Regions from separate parts of the Mesorhizobium sp. M6A.T.Ce.TU.002.03.1.1 genome, predicted to be linked through region 1. Evidence: predicted binding sites of a transcription regulator. Region 1 holds the regulator's gene; the other holds the start of a gene.
The links. Region 1 encodes PhoB, which activates phosphate uptake and scavenging genes when phosphate is short. Its sites were predicted from a motif close to TGTCATNNANCTGTCAT; they were not measured.
Positions count from the first base shown of each region.

Region 2: EOC93_RS22715 (YdcH family protein) is a predicted target of PhoB. The motif match lies at 2,046-2,062, and genes of this name have one in related genera.

Region 1 is NZ_RZTI01000016.1:38,978-43,172, reverse strand. It holds gene pstA (phosphate ABC transporter permease PstA) at 1-354, shown strand, start outside; gene pstB (phosphate ABC transporter ATP-binding protein PstB) at 367-1,182, shown strand; gene phoU (phosphate signaling complex protein PhoU) at 1,218-1,925, shown strand; gene phoB (phosphate regulon transcriptional regulator PhoB) at 1,942-2,631, shown strand; gene EOC93_RS07710 (ROK family protein) at 2,666-3,913, opposite strand; gene xylF (D-xylose ABC transporter substrate-binding protein) at 4,181-4,195, shown strand, end outside.
Region 2 is NZ_RZTI01000087.1:9,396-13,590, forward strand. It holds gene EOC93_RS22700 (transporter substrate-binding domain-containing protein) at 1-724, opposite strand, end outside; gene EOC93_RS22705 (IclR family transcriptional regulator) at 851-1,654, shown strand; gene EOC93_RS22710 (YdcH family protein) at 1,688-1,891, opposite strand; gene EOC93_RS22715 (YdcH family protein) at 2,132-2,311, shown strand; gene ispG (flavodoxin-dependent (E)-4-hydroxy-3-methylbut-2-enyl-diphosphate synthase) at 2,656-3,909, shown strand; gene EOC93_RS22725 (lytic transglycosylase domain-containing protein) at 3,914-4,195, shown strand, end outside.

The DNA.
Region 1 (4,195 bases):
ATCCGCGAGGCGGCGCTTGGCATCGGAGCGTCCAAGGTCCAGACCGTATTCCATCACGTCCTGCCGCTGGCGATGCCGGGTATCATGACCGGCACCATCCTCGGAATGGCGCATGCGCTGGGTGAAACCGCGCCGTTGCTGATGATCGGCATGGTCGCCTTCATCGTCGACATTCCCGGTGGCTTCACCGATCCCGCGACGATCCTGCCGGTGCAGATATTCATGTGGGCCGATTTTCCTGAAGCGGGGTTCCAGCAGAAGACTTCGGCGGCGATTTTGATTTTGCTGGTGTTTTTGGTCATCATGAATGCCATCGCGGTGATACTGCGCAGGCGCTTCGAGCGGCGCTGGTAAGGAGTAGAGGATATGAACATCATGACGGAAGCCAGCGTCGAGCAGAAACTGAGTAGCGGAACCAACGAGCCTTCGATCAAGATGAAGGGCGAAAAGGTCTCCGTTCATTACGGCGAGAAGCGAGCTCTGTTCGACGTGGATCTCGATGTCCGCGAGAACCAGGTGACGGCGTTGATCGGCCCATCGGGCTGCGGCAAGTCGACCTTTCTGCGTTGCTTGAATCGAATGAACGACACGATCGACATCGCGCGGGTAAGCGGCAAGATCACGCTCGACAACGAGGATGTCTACGACCCGAAAATCGATGTCGTCGAGCTGCGAGCTCGCGTCGGCATGGTGTTCCAGAAGCCGAACCCGTTTCCGAAGTCGATCTACGAAAACGTCGCCTACGGTCCGCGCATTCACGGTCTGGCCAGGAGCAAGGCGGAGTTGGACGGCATCGTCGAATCGAGCCTGAAGAAGGCCGGCCTGTTCAACGAGGTCAAGGATCGCCTGCTCGAGTCGGGCACTGGCCTTTCCGGTGGCCAACAGCAGCGTCTGTGCATTGCGCGCGCCATCGCTGTGTCACCGGAAGTGATCCTGATGGACGAGCCGTGTTCTGCGCTCGATCCGATCGCCACCGCCCGTGTCGAGGAACTGATTGACGAACTGCGCCAGAACTACACGATCGTCATCGTCACCCATTCGATGCAGCAGGCAGCGCGCGTGTCGCAGCGCACGGCGATGTTCCATCTCGGCTATCTGGTCGAGGAGGGCGCGACCGATAAGATGTTCACCAACCCCGACGACAAGCGCACCCAAGACTACATCACCGGCCGGTTCGGCTAAGCGGTCCGGCGAATTTCGAGCACGAGGACAGTATCATGGGTGAACATACCGTCGCATCTTTCGACGAGGAATTGGAGCACATCGACAGGCTGATCCGCGACATGGACGAGCTCGCCGCCGCGATGGTCGCAGCGTCGATCCGCGCGTTGCTCGCGTCAGACAATGCGATGGCGCAGCGCGTCGTCTCGGATGACGCCATCATGGATGCGCGGCAGCGTGAACTCGACGACAGCGCGATCACGCTGATCGCCAAGCGGCAGCCGATGGCGCAAGATCTGCGCGCCGTGGTTGGCGCAATCCGGATGGCCGGCGATCTCGAGCGCATCGGCGACCTGGCCAAGAACATAGCCAAGCGGGTCAACGCCGTCGGTCAGAGCGCCACGCCGCGTAATCTCTCGCACGGTATCGACGCGATGGCGGATCTCGTTCTCGAGCAGCTCCGCGGCGTGGTCGAGCACTATGTGTCGCGCAACGCCGGCGCGTTGAAAGAGCTGCGCGCCGCCGACGAGAAGATCGACGTGAAATACACGGCGGTTTTTCGCGAACTCCTGACCTACATGATGGAGGACCCGCGCAACATCACCGCCTGCACGCATCTTCTGTTCTGCGCCAAGAATCTCGAGCGTATCGGCGATCATGTCACCAACATCGCCGAAAACGCCTACTATGTCGTGACCGGGCAGCAATTGCCGGCGGATCGACCGAAGCTCGACGAAACGACGATGTCGGCGTCGGCGACATGACAGGGGTAACCGGCCGATGATCGCGCCGCGCATCATGGTGGTGGAGGACGAAGAGCCGCTGGGCGTCCTCCTTCGCTACAATCTGGAATCCGAAGGCTATCAGGTCGAGGTGGTGACGCGCGGCGACGAGGCCGAAATCCGGCTTCAGGAAAACGTGCCCGATCTTCTGGTGCTCGACTGGATGGTGCCGGCGGTTTCGGGCATCGAGCTTTGCCGTCGCCTTCGGGTGCGTCCCGAAACCGAGCGGCTGCCGATCATCATGCTGACCGCGCGCGGCGAGGAAAGCGACCGGGTGCGCGGCCTCTCGACCGGGGCCGACGACTATCTGGTCAAGCCGTTCTCGACACCGGAATTCATGGCCAGGGTCAAGGCGCTGCTGCGCCGCGCCAAGCCCGAAGTGCTGTCCAGCGTGCTGAAGGTCGGTGACATCATGCTCGATCGCGAATCGCACAGGGTCTATCGCAAGAAGAGCGAGATCCGGCTCGGGCCGACCGAATTCCGGCTGCTCGAATTCATGATGCGGCACCCGGGTCGGGTGTTCTCGCGCAGCCAGTTGCTCGACAATGTCTGGGGCGAGACGATCTACATCGACGAGCGCACGGTGGACGTCCATGTCGGCCGGCTGCGCAAGGCGGTCAACAATGGTCGCATGCCCGATGTCATCCGCACCATCCGCGGCGCGGGCTATGCGATCAGGGAAGACTGAACAGACTGCCTAAATTCAAGCTGCGTTCTTCCGTTCAGGCCACGTGCTTCCTGGCCGTGCCGGACTTCCCTTGCGCGCCCGGCGCGAAAATCTCCTGGTCGACGAAGCTCAGCGCTCGCATGGCGCAGCCTTCGCGGATCAGCGGCAGCTCGTTCGGCTCGGTGTCGAAGGAAATCGAACCCGAATGCTGACCGCCGGCGGTCTGAGCGATGGCCTCGCGCAGGGCCGGCTCGATCAGGTCGAAAGCGGCAGCGCTGGCGCCGACCATGGCGACCGGCGCCGGATCGATCAACGCGAACAGGCTGCCGAGCCCGAAGCCGAGCGCTTCGCCGGCCTTGCGGTAGGCTTCGCGCTCCGGTCCGTCCGTCTGGCGCGCCCGGGCCGCCAGTGCCCGCATCTCGGCGTCGCTGACATCGGCGACCGGCTCGGCGTTCTCGCTCAACTGCCTTGCATTGCGCCAGATGGCGTAGTTGCCGGCATAGGCCTCGACGCAGCCGCGCCGCCCGCAGCGGCAAAGCGCGCCGCCCGGCCGGTGGATCATGTGGCCGAATTCGCCGCCTGAGGAATGGGTGCCGGTGAACAGTTCGCCCTTCAGCACCAGCCCCATGCCGATGCCGTGGGAGAGCAGGATGGCGATGAAATCGTCGCGGTAGCGATCCGGGTCGCGCCAGCGCAGCGCCACGGCCATCATGTTGCAGTCGTTCTCCATGATGGCCGGGATGCCGAACTCACGTTCCAGAATGTCGGCGAAGGCAATGTTCGTCTGCGGCGTGATCGGCGACCACAACATGGCGCGCGCATGGGAATCGGTGATGCCCTGGATCGCCAGCGCGATGCGGGCGACGCTTTGGACATCGAGATCGGGATCTTCGAGCCGGCGCCGGACGATGGCGACACATTCGTCGATCAGCTCGTTGCGCGACATGGTCAGCGTGTCCAGCCGGCGCTGTTCCTCGGCGACCACTTGTCCGGCATAATCGATGACGGCGACCGAGAGGAAATTCAGCGACAACACGACGGCCAACACCGCTGCCGCTTCCGGATTGAGGCTGAGGCCGACCTGCGGCCGGCCGCGTTTCAGCGAAACCGTCTCGCTCGCCTTGCTCTCGGTCAGGATGCCTTCCTGGATGAGGTCGGAAGAGATCGCCGATATGGTCGAATGGCTGAGGCCGGTGGTCGCGGCGATCTCGGTTCGCGACGGCTGGCCTGCCCGGCGTACGGCCGAAATCACCATCGCCCGGTTGCGCCGACGCAAATCGTCATGACGGATTCCAACCGACATTCTTTTGCTTCCTCCCTCTTGCCGCGGCCGCTCATGAACCGGAAGCCGTCGGCAGCGTCCAACAAATACTGGCAGAAGCAGAAGGCCCTGTCATTGTTTATTCCGGGGCTCGAAAAAAGTCGGCAGGGACATCAAAATCCATCAGAAATGATGTTGACAGCGCTTCGGCGTTGGACCAGTATTTTTTCGAGGCTCGAAAAAATAGAGCCTTTGTGTCGGCCTTCGGGCCAGTTTGGTCGCGCCGTACGCGGCGCAGGGAGGACTATCATGAAGAGATTCGCA
Region 2 (4,195 bases), on a different contig from region 1:
GCGCCGCGCCGTAAAGCATGCTGAACCAGCTTTTGCCGGCATCGAAGTAGCGGTCCGGGTTGCGTGAGGCGAGCCAGCGCACCGTGGAAAGATCGACGGCGGCCGCGTCGACGCGCTTCGACTCGAGTGCCTGCAGCACGTTGGCCTGGGTGTCTATCTGCATCACCTGCGACTCCGGCAGGACAATGTGCACATTTGCCTCGGCATCGACATTCTGCAGGATGGAAATACGCGTTGCCGAACCGCCGGCAAGCAGCTTGTCGAAGGTCTTGTTCTCGGCGGTCGGAAGGGTCAGCAGAGCGATGCCTTCGACGTAATAGGGCCGCGAGAAGTTGATCAGCTGCGAGCGCTGGGCGGTCATGGTCATGAACTGGATCGAGATGTCGACCTTGTTGGTGGTCACATTCGGAATGCGCTGGGCCGGATCCTGCATGACGAAATCGACCATGGTCGGATCGTCGAAAAGCCCCTTGGCAAGAATGCGCCCCATGGTGATGTCCATGCCGACGAGTTCGCCGGCATCGTTCTCGAAGTGCCAGGGTGCGTTGGTGCTGCCGGTGCCGACGATCAGCTTGCCGCGATCGAGAACAGTACGCAGCAGGCTGTCCGGCGCCGCTTGCGCCGCCGCCTTCTGAACATCGACCGTTGCTGCTGCGCCCATCACTCCGGCCGTTGCAAGCCCGGCCATTTTCAGAAATTCACGTCTTTTGGATGTGTCGTTCACGGCGACCTCCTTCGTGTTGTGTTCCCCTTTGGATGAGCAACATGCGTCGTTGCAATGAACGTGATTGTCCCTTACAAGAGACGCATGTACTCTATACAAGACAGATACTAACATCAGGAGCCGGTAATGCAAGATGGCAATGCCTTGGCAGTTCGACCGGACGCCGGCCTGGACGAAGACAGGGCATCGGGCTCTCGCGAGAAGGGTCTCAACCGGGTGCTCCAGATCCTGGAGTTTCTCCACACGACCCAGCGTGCGATCGGGATTGGCGATCTCGCCAAGGCAGTGAATGCGCCTCGCTCGACGACCTACACGCTTGTGCGCTCGCTGGTCGATGCGGGCCTGCTGGAAATGGCCGGCGACGGCAATCGCGTCTATTTCGGAAAAAAGCTTTACCTCTACGGAATGGACTATGTGCGCGGCAACGACCTGCTCAGGAGAGGGCGGCAGGAGGTCGACAATCTGTCGCGCGAGACAGGCGAGACCTCTGAATTGTGCATGCTGCAAAGCGGCCGCTACACAATCGTCCATTCAAGTCCGGGCACCAGGCCGTTCCGGATCAGCTCGGCCACAGGTCTGCAGATCCCGCTTCCCTGGACCGCTTCGGGGCGGTTGCTTCTCGCCGGTTTCGAAAGGGCCGTGATCGAAGACATGGTGTCCGAAGACGATCTCGTCCTGCCAGACGGCCGCAGATTGCTGCTCGACGACTTCATAGAAGATATCGCCGTGGCTGGCGGTGTCGGCTACTGCGTGACCTCGGGTCTTGTCGACGCCTACACAAAATGCCTTGCCGCGCCGGTCTTTTCAGCGCCCGGCAAGGTCGAGGCGACGATATGCCTTGTGGTTCCCATCGACACTTCCGGAGAAAAGACCGACGATCTCATCGCCATGCTGCGCGAACGCGCTGCGAGGCTTTCGATCACAGGATGAGCAGGTTTGCCGAGTCGCCAAGTGGGAATTCGCTCACGCGATGATGTCGGGGATGATCCGGTCTTCCAGCGCCATCAGCCGGTCTTTCAGGAATAGTTTTTTCTTCTTCATGCGCTGGATCTGCAGCGGGTCGCAGCCCATGGCGATCATCGCGTTGATGGCCGCGTCGAAATCGGCGTGCTCTTGCTTCAGCCGAGAATATTCGAGGCGGATATCGGCCTGTTCCTGTTCGGACATTATCTACCGTTTGCACGTCTGCGGCGCCCAAAAATGGGCCTGATTGGGCGGGGCCGGGGGCTCTCTTGCACCGGCGCGCAGCCAATATCACATTTCACATTGTCGTGGAATGCTACCACGCAGCATTCGACATCGCTGCCCGATGGTGGCACACTGTCATTATGCCGTCACAGAAGCGAGCCTGCGGTGGACACGCCTTGACGGCTGCAATCGAGGAAACCATGAAAGGGAGAACCAATCATGTCTCTTGCATCCCATCTTGATGAGTTGCAGCGGAAACACGGCGACATCGAACGCGAAATCGATGACGCGATGAATCATCCATCAGTGGATGACCTCGAAATCGTGAATCTCAAGCGGCGCAAGCTGGCACTCAAGGACGAGATTGAAAAACTGAAAGCGAAACCGACCACGCATTGACGCTTTTCCTCGAATAGCTGCGCCGGTTTCGGCGCACGAGCATCTTTCCGGTGGCGGCCATGCCGCCGGAGCGCTGCTTCACACGACTCGGAGATGGTTCCGGCCGCCAGCGGCACGGATACGATGGGCTGTTTGTCTCCTCTCCCGTTATCGATTTGGTAGGTCTGCCTGCCTGTCGCCATTGACAAGCCATCTTTGCTCCTCCACCTCATGCCCGGACCTTCTACAGCGCCGCGCGCCCTTTCGGGCGCGCAAAGGACACTGTATTTTGATTTTTGCGCGTGATCCTTTCCGGAAACCGATTCCGGGATTCGGGGTGATGCGCTAACAAAGGGCAGCCGGCCATGACCGGATATTTTTCCTCTCCCTTCCCGCGCCGCACGTCGGTCGGTGTCGATGTCGGCGGCGTGATGGTCGGCGGGGGTGCCCCTGTCGTCGTTCAGTCGATGACCAACACCGACACCGCCGATGTCGACCAGACAGTCGCTCAAGTTGCGGCGCTGCATCGTGCCGGCTCCGAGATCGTGCGCATCACCGTCGACCGCGACGAGAGCGCTGCCGCCGTGCCCGCCATCCGCGAGCGGCTCGAACGGCTCGGCATCAACGTGCCGCTGGTCGGCGATTTCCACTATATCGGCCACAAGCTGCTCGCCGACCATCCGGCTTGCGCCGAGGCGTTAGCCAAGTACCGCATCAATCCCGGCAATGTCGGCTTCAAGGACAAGAAGGACCGGCAGTTCACTGATATCGTCGAGATGGCGATCCGGCACGACAAGCCGGTGCGCATCGGCGTCAATTGGGGGTCGCTCGACCAGGAGCTTCTGACCCGGCTGATGGACGACAACCAGCGCCAAGGCTTTCCGCTGACCGCGCAGGAAGTGACGCGCGAGGCGATCGTGCAGTCGGCGATCCTTTCGGCCGAAATGGCCGAGGAGATCGGTCTTGGCCGCGAGAAAATCATTCTGTCGGCCAAGGTTAGCGGTGTGCAGGACCTGATCGCCGTTTATACCGAGCTTGCCACCCGCTCCAACCACGCGCTGCATCTTGGCCTCACCGAGGCCGGCATGGGTTCAAAAGGCATCGTCGCCTCGTCCGCAGCGATGGGCATCCTTCTCCAGCAAGGCATTGGCGACACGATCCGCATCTCGCTGACACCGGAGCCGAATGGCGACCGCACCCGGGAGGTGCAGGTATCGCAAGAACTCCTGCAGACCATGGGGTTCCGGCAGTTCGTGCCGATCGTCGCCGCCTGCCCCGGCTGCGGCCGCACGACCTCTACCGTGTTCCAGGAACTCGCCCAGAACATCCAGGCGGATCTGCGCAAGAACATGCCGGTGTGGCGTGAAAAATATCCCGGCGTCGAGAACCTCAAGGTCGCGGTGATGGGCTGCATCGTCAACGGTCCAGGTGAATCCAAGCATGCCGATATCGGCATTTCTCTGCCCGGTACCGGCGAGACGCCGACGGCGCCGGTATTCGTCGACGGCAGGAAGGCGGCGACGCTGCGCGGCCCGTCGATTGCTGCGGACTTCGAGAAAATGGTCGCCGACTATATCGAGCAGCGGTTTGGGCAACTTGGCAAGGCCGCGGCGGAGTAGATCTATGCGGCTCCCTTGGGCGACGCCGGTCTTGCTTGGTGGGTTTGTCTTGCTTTGTGGGCTGGGCTGGGTGACAGCCGTCCAGGCCGATCCGCCGCGCCCCGCCAAACAACGACTGCTCGACCGGGTTTGCAACCTGATCGAGGCTCATGCGGACCAAAACGGCCTGCCCAAGGACTTCTTTGCCCGGTTGATCTGGAAGGAAAGCCGCTTCGATCCCAGTGCGGTCAGCCCGGTCGGCGCCGAAGGCATTGCCCAGTTCATGCCGGGTACAGCCAAGATACGC